Regions from separate parts of the Streptomyces sp. NPDC044003 genome, predicted to be linked through region 1. Evidence: riboswitches for the same ligand, from Rfam matches in the RefSeq annotation. Region 1 holds a riboswitch; each other region holds the start of a gene.
The links. Region 1 has a riboswitch for cyclic di-AMP ahead of AC07AW_RS29715 (M23 family metallopeptidase). Riboswitches for the same ligand answer to the same signal wherever they lie in the genome.

Region 1 (4,920 bases):
CCGCTTGAGACTTGAAGGGCAACACCATGGCTGAGCGCCGCGTCAACGTCGGCTGGGCCGAGGGCCTGCACGCCCGCCCCGCGTCCATCTTCGTCCGTGCCGCCACGGCTTCCGGCGTGCCGGTGACGATCGCCAAGTCCGACGGCACCCCCGTGAACGCCGCCTCCATGCTCGCGGTGCTCGGTCTGGGCGCGCAGGGCGGCGAGGAGATCGTTCTCGCCTCCGAGGCCGACGGCGCCGAGGACGCCCTCGACCGCCTGGCGAAGCTGGTCGCCGAGGGCCTGGACGAGCTCCCCGAGACCGTCTGATCCCGGTCCCCCGCACGGCGAATGGCCGTGGCCGCCGAAATTCCGGCGGCCACGGCCATTCGCATTGCACGGGCCTATTTCCGGGCAGCACAAAAAGCGCGGCCGAATGCCTATTCTTTGTATACGGTGTGCGCGTTAATTCCGGGCACTCGCCGTGTTGACGGCATGTTGCGAAACCCTCACACGGCCTCGCTCCGGGGTTTTGAGCCGGTGCAGCGACATCGAACGCTCCGCGTGCAGCGCGGTCAGCGACCTCGCCCGCTCGGCGTCGCCGCGCGCCACGGCGTCCACGATCGCGCCGTGCTCGGCCCAGGCCTCCACCGGCTGGGCCGGCTGGTCCACCACGTGCGTCCAGGCGATCTTGTGCCGCAGCTGGGTGAGCAGCGCCGTCAGGGCCGGGCTTCCGGAGGCCTGGGCGAGCGTCTCGTGGAACCAGCCGCCGAGCGAGCGCAGATCCTCGCCCTGCCCGCGCCTGGCCCGCTCCTGCCCCAGCCTGACCAGGCCGCGCAGCACCTTGAGGTGTGCCTCGGTGCGCCGCTGCGCGGCCCGCGCGGCCCCCAGCGGTTCGAGCAGCGCCCGCATGTCCAGCAGATCGGCCGCCTCCTGCTCGGTCGGCTCGGCGACATGGGCGCCCGCGTGGCGGCGGGTGACGACGAAGCCCTCCGACTCCAGGGTGCGCAGCGCCTCGCGGACCGGGACGCGGGAGACCCCGTACCGGCGGGCGAGCTGCTCCTCGGTCAGCCGGCTGCCCCGCTCGAACACGCCGGAGACGATGTCGTCCCGGATCGCCGTGCATACCGAGTGCGCGGGAATGCGCATGTCCGACCTCCGCCTTGGTCCGCGCGAGTCAATTCCGTCGGCGCCTGTTCTGCGCCCGATCTGCGACTCTATTGCAGCGCGCCGGAATTTCCGATGCCCCAGCGGAATCCATGGATATCTTTTGGCCAGCGAAAAGCCCCGGCTCAGTACGAGCCGGGGCTTTTGCGACGCGGTGTGCGGCGGAGGCCGGGTCAGACCTGGACGCCGCGGGCGCGGAGGTACGCGACAGGGTTGATGTCCGAGCCGTACTCGGGGCTCGTGCGCGCCTCGAAGTGGAGGTGGGGGCCGGTGGAGTTGCCGCTCGAGCCCGAGACGCCTATCTGCTGGCCCGGCTCGACGGTCTGGCCGACGTAGACCCCGATGGAGGAGAGGTGGCCGTACTGGGTGTACGTGCCGTCGTTCATCCGGATCACGATGTTGTTGCCGTACGCCCCGCCCCAGCCGGCCTCGACGACGGTGCCGGAGCCGACGGAGACGACCCGGGTGCCGTAGGCGGCGTGGAAGTCGATGCCGGAGTGGCTGCCGGAGGACCAGAGCGAGCCGCCGGCCTTGTAGCCGGTGGAGACGTACGAGCCGGCGACGGGGAGCTGGAAGGAGGCCAGGCGGCGACGCTCGGCCTCGCGGGCGGCGCGCTCGCGCTCCAGGCGGATCTCCTTGGCGCGGGCCTCGGCCTTGCGCTTCGCCTCGGCCTTGGCCTTCGCCTTGGCGATGGCCTCGTCGGCCTCCTGCTCCTGGGCGGCGGCCTGGGCGTTGATCGGGTCGACGAGGGAGTCCTCGGTGATCACCTGGGTGAGGCCGGTGTCCTCGACGGAGCGGTTGTCCGTGTCGGCGGCGAGCGCCGGGGAGGCGAGGGTTCCGATGACGCCGGTGGTGGCGAGCGTCGCGACGCCGGCGATGCCCACGCTGCGGCGCGCCATCCGGCTCGGACCACGATGCTTCCCGGTGGCACGGGTGAACGCCATGTAGAGGCTGATCCTTTCCTTCCTTCTCGCCTACCGGGTTAGCTGACGGGTTCGGAGCAGGAAGGTCTCCTACGAGCCCCTCCGTCGAGACGAAGGCGCCCGATTCACCCCAGGGACTACGTGTGGGTCCCCGGCTCCCCAGGCTCGCGCCTGACGGGGACTCGGCGATGACTGTCCGATGCCGCGGATGCGGCACGTGCAACTGACGAACAGTCGCACCGACGCTATGCGGATCGTCTTTCAATCACCAACCAGACACGCCTTTTGTAAGACATGCCACAGGGCAAACGATCACTCTTACCTGCAATACGGACAAAGCGGAGGACCCCGACGAACTAGGTCGTCAGGGTCCTCCTGTTGTCGCCTCGGGGCCGGAATCAGCCCGTCACGACGGTCACTTCACCGATGCCGAGGGCGCGCACCGGCTCCGCGATCTGCGCCGCGTCGCCGACGAGGACGGTGACGAGGCGGTCCACCGGGAAGGCGCTGACCACGGCGGCCGTCGCCTCGACCGTGCCGGTCTCCGCCAGGCGCGCGTACAACTGGGCCTGGAAGTCGTCCGGGAGGTGCTGCTCCACCTGGTCGGCGAGCGTCCCGGCGACGGAGGCGGCCGTCTCGTACTTGAGGGGTGCCACGCCCACCAGGTTCTGCACGGCCGTCTCGCGCTCGGCGTCGGTGAGGCCCTCGGCTGCGAGCGTGCGCAGCACCTTCCACAGGTCCTCAAGTGCCGGGCCGGTGTTGGGGGTGTCGAAGGATCCGCTGATGGCGAGCATCGCGGCGCCGTTCCCCTCGGCGTCCGAGCGGAGCACCTGACCGAAGGCCCGCACGCCGTACGTGTAGCCCTTCTCCTCGCGCAGGACCCGGTCCAGACGCGAGGTCAGGGTGCCGCCGAGGCAGTACGTGCCGAGGACCTGGGCCGGCCAGACGCGGTCGTGCCGGTCCGGGCCGATCCGGCCGATGAGCAGCTGCGTCTGCACGGCGCCGGGACGGTCCACGATGACGACCCGTCCGCTGTCGTCGGCGGTGATCGGCGGCATCGGGAGCGGCTCGGCCGGCTCACCGGTCCAGGCGCCCAGCGTCTCGGCGAGGACCTTGTCGAGGTCGACGCCCGTCAGGTCGCCGACGACCACGGCGGTGGCCGTGCCGGGCCGCACGTGCGCCTCGAAGAAGGCGCGGACGGCGGCGGCGTCGATCGCGGCGACGGTCTCCTCGGTGCCCTGGCGCGGCCGGGACATCCGGGACTCGGCCGGGAACAGCTCCTTGGAGAGCTGCTTGGCGGCGCGGCGGGCCGGGTTGGCCGTCTCGTGCGGGATCTCGTCGAGACGGTTGCGCACCAGCCGCTCGACCTCGGTGTCGAGGAACGCCGGGGCGATCAGGGCCTCGGAGATCAGGCCGAGCGCCTTGGGCAGCCGGGAGACCGGGACCTCCAGGGAGACCCGTACGCCCGGGTGGTCGGCGTGCGCGTCGAGCGTGGCGCCGCAGCGCTCCAGCTCGGCCGCGAACTCCTCGGCGCTGTGCTCGTCGGTGCCCTCGGAGAGCGCGCGGGCCATGATGGTGGCCACACCGTCGAGACCGGTGGGCTCGGCGTCCAGCGGGGCGGGCAGGAAGATCTCCACGGCGACGACCTGCTGGCCGGGGCGGTGGCTGGTGAGCACGGTCAGACCGTTGTCCAGCTTCCCCCGGTCAGGGGCCGGGAAGGCCCACGGCTTCGCGGTGCCCGGCCGGGGCTGCGGGTGGAAGTCCATGCTCGTCAAAGACACGGCGGCGTCGGTCACTGGTCCGCTCCCTCTTCGTCATCGCCGTCGGCGTGGTCGCTCTGCTCGGTCGCCAGGGGCTCGTAGACGAGCACCGCGCGGTTGTCGGGGCGCAGCTTGGCCGCGGCGACCGCCTGCACCTCCTCGGCGGTGATGTCCAGGACACGGTCGACGGCGGTCAGGGCGAGCTGCGGGTCGCCGAACAGCACGGCGAACCGGCACAGTTCGTCCGCGCGGCCCGCGACGGTGCCGAGCCGGTCCAGCCACTCGCGCTCCAACTGGGCCTGCGCGCGCTCCATCTCCTCGGGCGTGGGACCCTCGGCGGCGAACCGGGCGAGCTCCTCGTCGACGGCCGCCTCGATCTGCGGGACCTCGACGCCTCCGGACGTCTTGACGTCCAGCCAGCCGAGCGAGGGCGCCCCGGCGAGCCGCAGCAGGCCGAAGCCGGCGGCGACGGCCGTACGGTCGCGGCGGACCAGACGGTTGTGCAGGCGGGAGGACTCCCCGCCGCCCAGGACCGTCAGGGCCAGGTCGGCGGCGTCGCACGCGCGCGTGCCGTCGTGCGGCAGCCGGTAGGCGGCCATCAGCGCGCGCGCCGGGACCTCCTCCTCGACGACCTCGCGCAGCTGCTCGCCGATGACCTCGGGCAGGTCGCCGGGGCGCGGCTCGGGCTTGCCGTCGTGCGCGGGGATGGAGCCGAAGTACTTCTCGACCCAGGCGAGCGTCTGCACCGGGTCGATGTCCCCGACGACGGACAGCACGGCGTTGTTCGGGGCGTAGTACGTGCGGAAGAAGTTCCGCGCGTCCTCCAGGGTCGCCGCGTCCAGGTCGGCCATGGAGCCGATCGGCGTGTGGTGGTACGGGTGGCCCTCCGGGTAGGCGAGGGCGGTCAGCTTCTCGAAGGCCGTGCCGTACGGCACGTTGTCGTAGCGCTGGCGGCGCTCGTTCTTGACGACGTCCCGCTGGTTCTCCATGGACTCGTCGTCCAGGGCGGCGAGCAGCGAGCCCATGCGGTCGGCCTCCAGCCAGAGCGCGAGCTCCAGCTGGTGCGTGGGCATGGTCTCGAAGTAGTTGGTG
Region 2 (4,920 bases), on a different contig from region 1:
CCTGAGCCGGGAGGGCGAGGGACAGGAGGCCACAGGACAGGAGCGGAACGAGACGGTGGCGCTGCTGCGGCGGGCCTGGGAGTTCCTGCCCTTCACGGACCTCGTTCCGTTCGTCGTGCCGTACCACTTCGACTTCGCCGAGGGCGGGCGCTCCGTCATGTCGGTCGACAAGCTGTTCGGGATCCGGGACCGGTACGTGCTCGACATAGCCGACCCGGAGCTCGACCGGCGCCTTGCGATAGCCCAGGCCGTGGCCCTCGACGCCCTGCAGTCCCGCTGACCGGTCCGGCGCCGGCCGCCCGGCCGAGCGGCGCCGCCGACCGGGGCGGCCCGACTACTCTGGAGAGACGGGCAGGGGACGGGCACACCGTTCCTCCCCGGGCCCGAGCCGCGCAGGCGGAAGGGCGGCGGACCATGTTCTTCAGCGATCGGACGGACGCGGGGCGGCAGCTGGCCGCCGTCCTCGACCACCTCAAGGGCCAGGACGTCGTGGTCCTCGGGCTTCCACGGGGTGGCGTCCCGGTGGCGGCGGAGGTCGCCGACGCCCTCGACGCGCCGCTCGACATCTGTCTCGTGCGGAAGCTCGGGGTGCCGCACCAGCCGGAGCTCGCGATGGGGGCGCTGGGGGAGGGCGGTGTGCGGGTGCTCAACGAGCGGGTGCTCCGGGAGACCCGGGTGGGCGAGCGTGATCTCGCCGCCGTGGAGGAGCGGGAGCACGCCGAGCTGGAGCAGCGCGGCCTGCGTTACCGGGGGAGCCGGCCGTCGGTGCCCCTCGAAGGGCGGACGGTCGTCGTGGTCGACGACGGGCTGGCCACCGGGGCCACGGCGCTGGCGGCCTGCCGGGTGGTACGGGCCCGGGGCGCGGCCCGGATCGTCCTCGCGGTCCCGGTGGCGCCGCGTGGCTGGACGGCTCGCCTCGGCGGCGAGGCCGACGAGACCGTCAGCGTGCACGCGCCGGAGCTGTTCTTCGCGATCGGGCAGTTCTACCGGGACTTCTCGCAGACCCCGGACGCCGAGGTCATCGCCTGCCTGGACCGGAACAGGGCCACGCGGGCCCCTGTCGTGCGGGACACGGACGTCCGGATCCCGGTCGGCGGGGTCACCCTGAGTGGGCGCCTCGCGGTGCCCGAGGACGCGGGCGGCATCGTCCTGTTCGCCCACGGCAGCGGCAGCAGCCGCCACAGCCCGCGGAACCGGGCCGTCGCCGCGGCGCTCAACCGGGCGGGCCTGGGGACGCTGCTCTTCGACCTGCTGACCGAGTCGGAGGCGACCGACCGGGCGCATGTCTTCGACACCCCGCTCCTGGCCGGGCGGCTCGCCGGGGCCACGGAGTGGCTGGCCGCGCGGCCCGAGAGCACGGGACTGCCGTTCGGGTATTTCGGCGCCAGCACGGGCGCGGCCGCGGCGCTGTGGGCGGCGGGAGATCCCGCGTCCCCGGTGAGCGCCGTCGTCTCACGCGGCGGGCGGCCGGACCTCGCCGCCGAGCACCTGGCCCGGGTGCGCGCCCCGACGCTCCTGGTGGTGGGCGGCGCGGACGCGCTGGTCCTGGACCTCAACCGGCGGGCGCTGGCCCTGCTGCGCTGTGAGAACCGGCTCTCCGTCGTGGGCGGCGCCGGTCACCTCTTCGAGGAGCCGGGTGCCCTGGAGGAGGTGGCGGACCTCGCCACCTCCTGGTTCCAGGAGCACTTCCGGCGGCAGGCGGTCAGTACGCCGAGTTGACGTTGTCGATGGAGCCGTAGCGGTCGGCCGCGTAGTTGCAGGCGGCGGTGATGTTGGCGACCGGGTCGAACAGGTCCATGGACGTGCCGGGCACGTGGTAGGCGAGGAAGGTCGGCTCGATGACCTGGAGCAGGCCCTTCGACGGGGTGCCGGCGGCGGCGTTGGAGTCCCAGAGGTTGATGGCCTGGGGGTTGCCGGAGGACTCGCGCATGACGTTGCGGAGGATCCCGTCGTAGGTACCGGGGATGCCGTGCTGGCCCATGATGGCCAGCGACTCCCGGATCCAGCCGTCGAGGTTGTCGGCGTAGTTGGTGGCGGCGACCGGGGCGGCCTTGACGGCGGCCGGGGCGGCCGCGGCGGCGGAGGCGCCGGCGGGGGTGGCCGACCGGTGCTCGGAGCGGCTCGCGCGCTCGGTCGTGGCGGACTTCTTCGCCTTCGTGGAGGCCGCCTTCGCGGAATCCCGACGAATCGTCAGTTCGAGACCGGGGCGAATGAGTGACGGATTGTCACCCACGACGCTCTTGTTGGCACGGTAAAGGCTCTTCCAGCCGCCCTGAATTCCCTTCTTGTGGGCGATCAGGGAAAGCGAGTCGCCGCTCACGACGGTGTACGTGTGCGCGGCGGCCGGGGCGGCGGGCGCCTTGGCCGCGACCGGCGCGGCGGGGGCGGCGAAAGACTGGGCGGCGATCTGCGGCGCGCCGGAGACGGGTGCCGCGCCGGCGACGGCCGGGGCGACGAGGGGCAGGGTCAGGGCGGCGCCACCGGTGCCGACCAGGGCGAGGCCGCGGGGGACGCGGACGCGGCGGGGGCGGCGGTGCTTACCGTGAGCAGGCATGACGGGTGTCCTCTCCGGCGCCTGCGGGGTGAGCTGTCGGGTTCGGACGGGAGATGTCCGGCCGCGCGCACGCGGCTTCACCCCGAGCCGTTCCGGATTCCGGACCGGCGTATTCGTGGGTCCCCCGCTCCTGCCGTCGGGTGAAAAGGGAGGTTTACCGAGCGGCGGCAGGATTGGGCGTTCCGCTCGAATGGAGGTGACCGTAGGCCAGTAATGCGACGGATAACAAGAGGAGTGGATGCCGGGTGCCGGGAAATGGATCAATGAATTCGGGGAATTCAAGATCGATGCAGTCCCCGGGGTGTCGAACTTCCTTGCCCGGTACGGGGTGGGGGAGGGCATCGTCGAGCGGCCGGGTCGTATAAGTGAGTCGCGTCACCCGGAGTGCAATGTCCGAATTTGGGGCGTAATTCCGGGGTGGGTAATTAGGGGGGAAATCCCCGCGATGGGGTGTTCGGTCGGGCGACTCTCCGGGCGCGCGCAAAAGTCGCAAAACCGACATTCGTCTTGAAAGATGGAGGGAGTCGACCCAGGAGCCACCCCCATGCCGCCTTCCACTGTTCAGCTCAGCCCCGACACCCTCGACCGCGAGGCGGCCGCCCTCTTCGAGAGCGCCACCTGGCAGCGGATCGTCACCGACTGGACCGCCCCGGAGCCGTCACCGCCGGCGGAGGAGGGCTGGCGCGAGCTGCTCAGCGTGCCGGTGGACCGGCTCGTCGCCGACGCGCTCGCCGCCCTGCCGCCGACGCTGCCGGTCGAGCGCCGGCTTCCGGGGCGCCTCGGAGCCGTCCTCCCGGACCGGCTGCATGCCTGGCGCCGCATCGGTCAGGCCGAGCTGCGCCCCTCGGTCCACCTCGGCTACGCGCGCCTGGTGCTGACGGAGTGGGGCTGGCAGAACGCCCCGTACAAGCTGCGGGACGCACGCGGCGCACGGTGTCTCTGCGGCGCTCTGCTCGCCGCCCACCGGCTGGGCTACGGCGGCGCGGACACCATGAACGAGGCGGCCGCCTGGATCATGACCGAGCTGCGCTCGCGCGGATGGCAGGGGCTGATCGGGCCGTGGAACCGGGCCCCCGGCCGTACGGCCGCCGACGCGGTGGCCCTCCTCGACGCCACGGTCCGCCGGGCCGCGCTCGCCGGCCGCTGACTCCACGCTCGCGCCGCGCACGCCGACCGCTGACTCCACGCTCGCGCCGCGCACGCCGACCGCTGACTCCACGCTCGCGCCGCGCACGCCGACCGCTGACACCATGCCCGGGATGCGGGCGGCGACCATATAGCCGCCGCCCGCATCCCGGGGAGAGATCAGCCGCTGACGCTCGCGGCGCCGGTCTCGATGTGCCCGGTGTACCGGCGCGACCAGGTGCCGTCGATGTCGGCGAAGATCGTGAAGTCGTACCAGCCGCCGTTGTACGCCACCGCGTTGAAGAAGTCCTCGCGGCTGGAGTTCGCCGGCACCGTGTACGTCCACGGGCCGTCGGAGCGGTAGGCGTTCGAGCGGATCGTGAAGGTGACGGGACCGGCCGAGGTGTTCGTCATCTTGAACCACAGGGCCGTCTTGCCCGTCCCGGCTTCGGGCGCGAACCGGGCGGCCACCTCGACGGCCTTGCCCGCCTTGGACGCGTCCCCGATGAACCGGCGCAGGAAGCGGTTGGGGCCCATCATCGAGATGTCGTACTTCCCCGAGCCCGAGCCGAGTCCGATGTTGAAGTAGTCGGTGGCCGTGCCGCCGGGGTCGACGGTGTACTGCCAGGCGGCCGTGTCCCGGTACTGGTGCGGGTGGATCGAGAAGTGCGCCGACCGCTTGGCCTCCGCGCCCTGGTTGGTCATCGAGAACCAGGCCAGGATCTTGCCCGCGGCGCCGAACTCGAAGCGGTCGAGGTTGCCGTTCACCTGGTAGGGCAGAGCGCGCGCCGGACGGGTGCCGGACTCCTGGGCGGGCAGCGCGTTGTTCTGGGGCGCCGGATTCGGCAGCGGGCCGCAGGTGGCCTGCCCGATGACCTTCGCCGTCGAGGGGAGACCGGCGGGCACTCCGTACACCGGGTGGGCGAAGTCGAAGACGCCGGTCAGATCGCCCGTCACCTTCCGCCGCCAGGCGCTGATGTTGGGGCAGGTGGCCGGGGTGCCGAGCGCCGTCGTCCAGGTCTCCATGAAGCGCAGCACCGAGGTGTGGTCGAAGACCTCCGAGCTCACCCAGCCGCCCCGGGTCCACGGGGACATGACAATCATCGGGACGCGGAAGCCCAGACCGATCGGCACACCGTCCAGGTACTCGCCCGCGGTGCCCGGAGGGGCGACCGGCGGCGGCACGTGGTCGAAGAAGCCGTCGTTCTCGTCGTAGTTGAGGAACAGCACCGTCGAGTCGA
Region 3 (4,920 bases), on a different contig from region 1:
ACTACTAGACCGCGGAGGCCTCGGTCAGGAGCGTCAGCTCGGCCTCCGTCAGCTTCAGGTCGGCCGCCGCGACGAGGGCCGGGAGCTGTTCGACCGTGCGGGCCGAGGCGATCGGCGCGGCGACGGTCGGCCGGGCGGCGAGCCAGGCGAGGGCGACGGTGGCGAGCTCCGCCTCGTGCGCCTCGGCGACGGTGTCGAGGGCGGAGAGGACGGCCTGGCCGCGCTCGGTGTCCAGGTGCCGGGCGGCCCCGGAGGCGCGGACGCTGTCGACGGCTGCACCGGGGCGGTACTTGCCGGTGAGGAAGCCGGCCGCGAGCCCGTAGTACGGGACGGCCGAGAGCCCGGCCTGCTCGACGGTCTCCAGGAGCGGGCCCTCGTAGGTGTCGCGGGAGATCAGGTTGTAGTGCGGCTGGAGGGCGACGTACCGGGCGAGGCCCTCGGCCTCGGCGAAGTCGAGGGAGGCGCGCAGCCGCTCCGGGGAGATGTTGGAGGCGGCGACGGCCCGCACCTTGCCGTCCTTCACCAGCTGGTCGAGGGCGGTGACGATCTCCTCGACCGGGACGGACTCGTCGTCGAAGTGCGTGTAGTACAGGTCGATGTGATCGGTGCCGAGGCGGCGCAGGGACTCCTCCGCGCCCGCCTTGATGGTGGTGGCGGAGAGGCCCTTGAAGTGGGGGTGGGCGCCGACCTTGGTGGCGACGACGATGTCGGAGCGGTTGCCCCGGGAGGCGAGCCAGCGGCCGATGACGGTCTCGGACTCGCCGCCCTCGTTGCCCTCGGCCCACGCGGAGTAGACGTCGGCGGAGTCGACGAAATTGCCGCCTGCGGCGGCGTAGGCGTCGAGGACGGCGAAGGACTCGGCCTCGTCGGCGGTCCAGCCGAAGACGTTGCCGCCCAGGGCCACGGGGAAGACGTGCAGGTCGGAGCTGCCCAGCGTGCGGAGAGAAGTCATGCGTCGATCAACCGCTTCCGCCGCCGGGCCTATTCCGGGTCGTCTCAGAGACTCAGGCCCTTGGAGCGGAGCCAGGCCGCCGGGTCGATGCCGTCGCCGCCGGCGGTGTGGACCTCCATGTGGAGGTGGGCGCCGGTGACGTTGCCGGTGGCGCCGACGCGGCCGATGGTCTCGCCGGTGCTCACGGTCTGGCCGGCGCTGACCAGCATGGAGGAGAGGTGGCAGTACCAGACCTCGGTGCCGTCCTCCAGCTCCAGAACGATCCGGTAGCCGTAGGAGCCGGACCAGCCCGCCGACTTGACGGTGGCGCCGTGGACCGCCTTGAGCGGGGTGCCCGTGGGGGCGGCGAAGTCGAGACCGGTGTGGTAGCCGGAGGACCACATCGAGCCGGCCTGCATGTAGGTGGCGGTGAGGGTGTACGAGGACACCGGCAGCGAGTAGCTGGCGGCGAGCTGGGCGAGGCGCTCGGCCTCGGCCGCCGCTTCCGCCTTCGCCTTGGCCTCCGCTTCGGCCTTCGCCTTGGCTTCCGCCTCGGCCTTCGCCTGCGCCTCGGCGGCCGCCTTCTCCGCCGCGTCCGCCTTCGCCTGCGCCTCGGCGGCGGCCTTCTCGGCGGCCGCCTTCTCCACGGCGGCGAGCTCGGCGGCGTCGGCGGAGGCCTGCTGCTGCTCGGCCTGCTGGAGGATGCGGGCGCGCAGGGCCTCGCCCGCGGCGGGGGCGGCGGCCTGCTCGGTGCGCTCGTCGGCCGCGGTGGTGTAGGTGGCGTCGGTGAGCGGGTTCGGGTTGGCGAGGGCCGCGGTGACCGGCGCGCTGTCCTCCTCGGGGAGGAGGTCGCCGACGCCGGGGAGGTCGTGGGCGTCCGGCAGGTTCAGGTCGGGGAGGTCCGGCAGCGAAATGGCCACCGGGGGCTTCTCCTGCGCGGTGGCGAGGCCGCCCGCGCCGACGGCCGCGATCACGCCGACGCCGAGGACGGTGGAGGAGCGGGCGAAGTTGGAGCGCTGCTTGACGACCCGGTGCCGGCCGCCGGAGCGGCTCTCGGCGCGGAGGGAGCCCTCGGTGGGGTTCCACTCGGTGTCCGGGGCGGCGGGACCCGCACCGCCACCGAAGGCATCGAAGGGGGCTTCGGGTGCGGGGGTGTTGGACGCCACGGGGGCGCGCTCCTTTCCTTCCGTCTCGCCTACCGGGTTAGCTGACGGGTTCGGAGCAGGAAGGTCTCCTACGGGCACGCTCGCACGAGTGCGAAGGGGCCCGATTCACCCCAAGTGGTGGTTCCCCGGTTCCTTTTCAGGATTCGGCGCGTGCGCACGGTGCCGCCTCTTGCGACGGCTGGGACGACCGCACTGCGTTATCGAACGTTAATAGACAGGGGGTCCCGATTCCAAGCCGTTCCCCTTGATCATTCATTGAATTGAGAGGTAATGACCCGACTTGACCCCCCTTCAGAGCGAGCCCGTCAAACACTCGCGATCTGACGTTAAGTCAATTGTTATCGCAGTGACACCCCTCGACTACGCCCGGTGACCGGACTCGCCCGGCGGCACCACCGGCATCGTCCGGCGCCGCTCGGGCTGCCCCGTCGCCGGGCGGCTCACCGCGAGCAGCGCCATGTCGTCGGTCGACCCGCCGCCCGTGTGGAGCCGTACGTCGTCCACGAGCGCGTCGAGCAGCTCCTCGGGCCCCGGAAAGATCCGCCCGGCGAGCCGCGCCGCCGGATCGTAGAAGACGCCCTGCGCGTTCCGCGCCTCCGAGAGGCCGTCCGTGTAGAAGAGCAGCGTCGCGCCCGGCGGGAACAGTCGCGCCTCGGCCCGGTCCGGCCACGCCGCCAGGTCGCCCATGCCGAGCGGCAGCGCCGCCTCGCCCGGCTCCAGCGAGTCGAGGCGCCCGTCCGCGTGCAGCATCAGCGGCGGCGGGTGCCCGCGGTTGACGACCCGTACGAAACCGTCGAAGGTCCCGCTCCCGTCGGCGCGCGGGATCTCGGCGAGCACCGCCGTGGTGAACCCCTCGAAGGCGTCGAGCCCGTGCCGGCGGGTGCCCTCCCGGGCCAGCGCCCGTTCGAGGCGCTGCGCCACGCCCTCCAGGTTCCGCTCCTGCTCCGCCGCCTCCCGGAAGGCCCCGATGACGACGGCGACGGCCTCCACCGCGTCCATCCCCTTGCCCCGGACGTCCCCGACCACGAGCCGCACCCCGTGCGGGGTGTCCTGGACGGCGAACAGGTCCCCGCCGATGAACGCGTCGGCCTGCGCCGCCTCGTACCGCGCGGCGCACTGCAGCCCGCCGATCCGCTCGGCGGGCATCGGCAGCACCGCCTTCTGCGCGGTCTCCGCGATGACCCGCGCCGAGGCGAGCCGCTCGCCGCTGCGGCGCACGACCCGGTTGATGAGGAGCGCGAGCGCGGAGACGGTGACGACGGTCAGGGTCTCGGTGAGGGCGGGGATCTCGTCGACGGTGCCGTTGTAGACGTGCAGCCCGATCGAGGCGAGGACGGCGGCGATCCCGGTGAGCAGGGTGGTCAGCAGGGAGAAGAGGGGCGCGGCGATCAGCGGGGCGGCGGAGAAGAGCGGCGCCGCCGTGTACTCGGGCGGTGTCGCCAGGTCGAAGACGACACCGCCCAGGATGACCAGCGGGGGCAGCGCACGGATGAACCGCCGGGCACCGCGGTACGCGGGGCGGCCGCTCTCACCGCCCCGCCGCCCTCCGCCCGCCGCTCCTAGGGGGTGCCCCACCTGTGCTCTCCTGCCCGGTCCGACCGGCCGCGGTCCGCACCGCGCCCTCCCAGGGTGGCCGCCGCCGGACGGGGCGGCGACTCCCACGGGGCCGAGTGGGCGTACACCCCCCTTGGACGGTCCCTAGGGGGCCCCGCCCTCCGCGAGCCGTCCGCCCCGGGCGAGCAGCGCCATCGCCGCCGCGCACACCAGGCCCACCGCGCACAGCACCAGCCACGGCGCCGCCGACCAGCCGGTGACGTCGAGGAGCGCGCCCGTCCCCAGGTTCCCGAGGGTGATCCCGATCCCGCACACGGTGTTGTAGAGCCCGTAGTGGGTGGCCACCCAGCGCCCCCGGGACAGCGCGACCACGGTGTCCATCTCGTACGGGTAGAGCACCGCGTTCGCGACGGCCAGGACCGCCGCGCACGACAGCAGCCCCACCAGACCGCGCCCCAGGACGGCCGGGACCAGGAACGCCCCGCCCATCAGGGCGAGACCGAGGACGAGACACCGCTCCCGGCTGAGGCGGCGCCGGCACCAGGCCGTGATCCGCAGCTGTCCGGCGAGCGCGACGAGCGCCGAGACGGCGAACAGCGCCGTCGTCGCTCCCGTACCGCCCGCCGCGAGCGGCAGCGCCAGATAGACCTGGAAGGACAGCACGTACGAGCCGGTCATGGCGAGCGAGAACAGCCAGAAGGTCCGGTGGGCGAGGACCGTACGGAACTGCCCCCGCTGCTCCTGCGGCGCTTCGGAGACCCGTACGGGCAGATGCCGGAGCTGTACGAGGGTCAGGCCGGCGAACAGCACAGCCGCGACCACGCACGTCAGCCGGAACGACACCCCCGTCAGGGCCACCCCGACGAGCGGCCCGAGCAGGATGCCCGCCTGGTAGTAGGTGTTGAACAGCGCGAAGGCCTCCACCCGGCGCTCCTCCCCCGCCTCCGCCGCGAGACAGGCCCGCACGGCGGGGTTGAACAGCGCCCCCGCGAGGCCGGTCGCGAGCGAGGCGGCGATCAGCATCGGCAGCGACTGCGCGAAGGCGAGCGCCCCGAAGCCGACCGTCCGCAGCGCGCAGCCGGCCACGATGAGCGGCTTGAAGCCGAGCCGGTCGGCGAGCGCCCCGCCGACCAGGAACATGCCCTGCTGGGAGAGGTTCCGGGCGCCGAGGACGAGCCCGACGGCCCAGGCGGCCATGCCGAGCCCGTCCGCGAGGTGCGCGGCCAGGTACGGCATGAGCATGTAGAAGCCGAGGTTGATGGTGAGCTG

Region 2: another riboswitch for cyclic di-AMP. It lies ahead of AC07AW_RS15990 (LysM peptidoglycan-binding domain-containing protein); the one in region 1 lies ahead of AC07AW_RS29715 (M23 family metallopeptidase).
Region 3: another riboswitch for cyclic di-AMP. It lies ahead of AC07AW_RS35090 (M23 family metallopeptidase); the one in region 1 lies ahead of AC07AW_RS29715 (M23 family metallopeptidase).

What each region holds. Positions count from the first base shown of each region.
Region 1 covers NZ_JBWKFA010000008.1:328,461-333,380, forward strand. Annotated here, with positions in the region: gene AC07AW_RS29705 (HPr family phosphocarrier protein) at 27-308, shown strand; gene AC07AW_RS29710 (GntR family transcriptional regulator) at 444-1,127, opposite strand; gene AC07AW_RS29715 (M23 family metallopeptidase) at 1,319-2,089, opposite strand; cyclic di-AMP (ydaO/yuaA leader) riboswitch at 2,102-2,266, opposite strand; gene AC07AW_RS29720 (M16 family metallopeptidase) at 2,467-3,864, opposite strand; gene AC07AW_RS29725 (M16 family metallopeptidase) at 3,861-4,920, opposite strand, start outside.
Region 2 covers NZ_JBWKFA010000003.1:892,558-897,477, forward strand. Annotated here, with positions in the region: gene AC07AW_RS15980 (LURP-one-related family protein) at 1-280, shown strand, start outside; gene AC07AW_RS15985 (phosphoribosyltransferase family protein) at 415-1,719, shown strand; gene AC07AW_RS15990 (LysM peptidoglycan-binding domain-containing protein) at 1,703-2,554, opposite strand; cyclic di-AMP (ydaO/yuaA leader) riboswitch at 2,560-2,716, opposite strand; gene AC07AW_RS15995 (DUF6197 family protein) at 3,099-3,701, shown strand; gene AC07AW_RS16000 (phosphocholine-specific phospholipase C) at 3,860-4,920, opposite strand, start outside.
Region 3 covers NZ_JBWKFA010000013.1:88-5,007, forward strand. Annotated here, with positions in the region: gene AC07AW_RS35085 (aldo/keto reductase) at 5-952, opposite strand; gene AC07AW_RS35090 (M23 family metallopeptidase) at 997-2,097, opposite strand; cyclic di-AMP (ydaO/yuaA leader) riboswitch at 2,109-2,256, opposite strand; gene AC07AW_RS35095 (PP2C family protein-serine/threonine phosphatase) at 2,458-3,672, opposite strand; gene AC07AW_RS35100 (MFS transporter) at 3,796-4,920, opposite strand, start outside.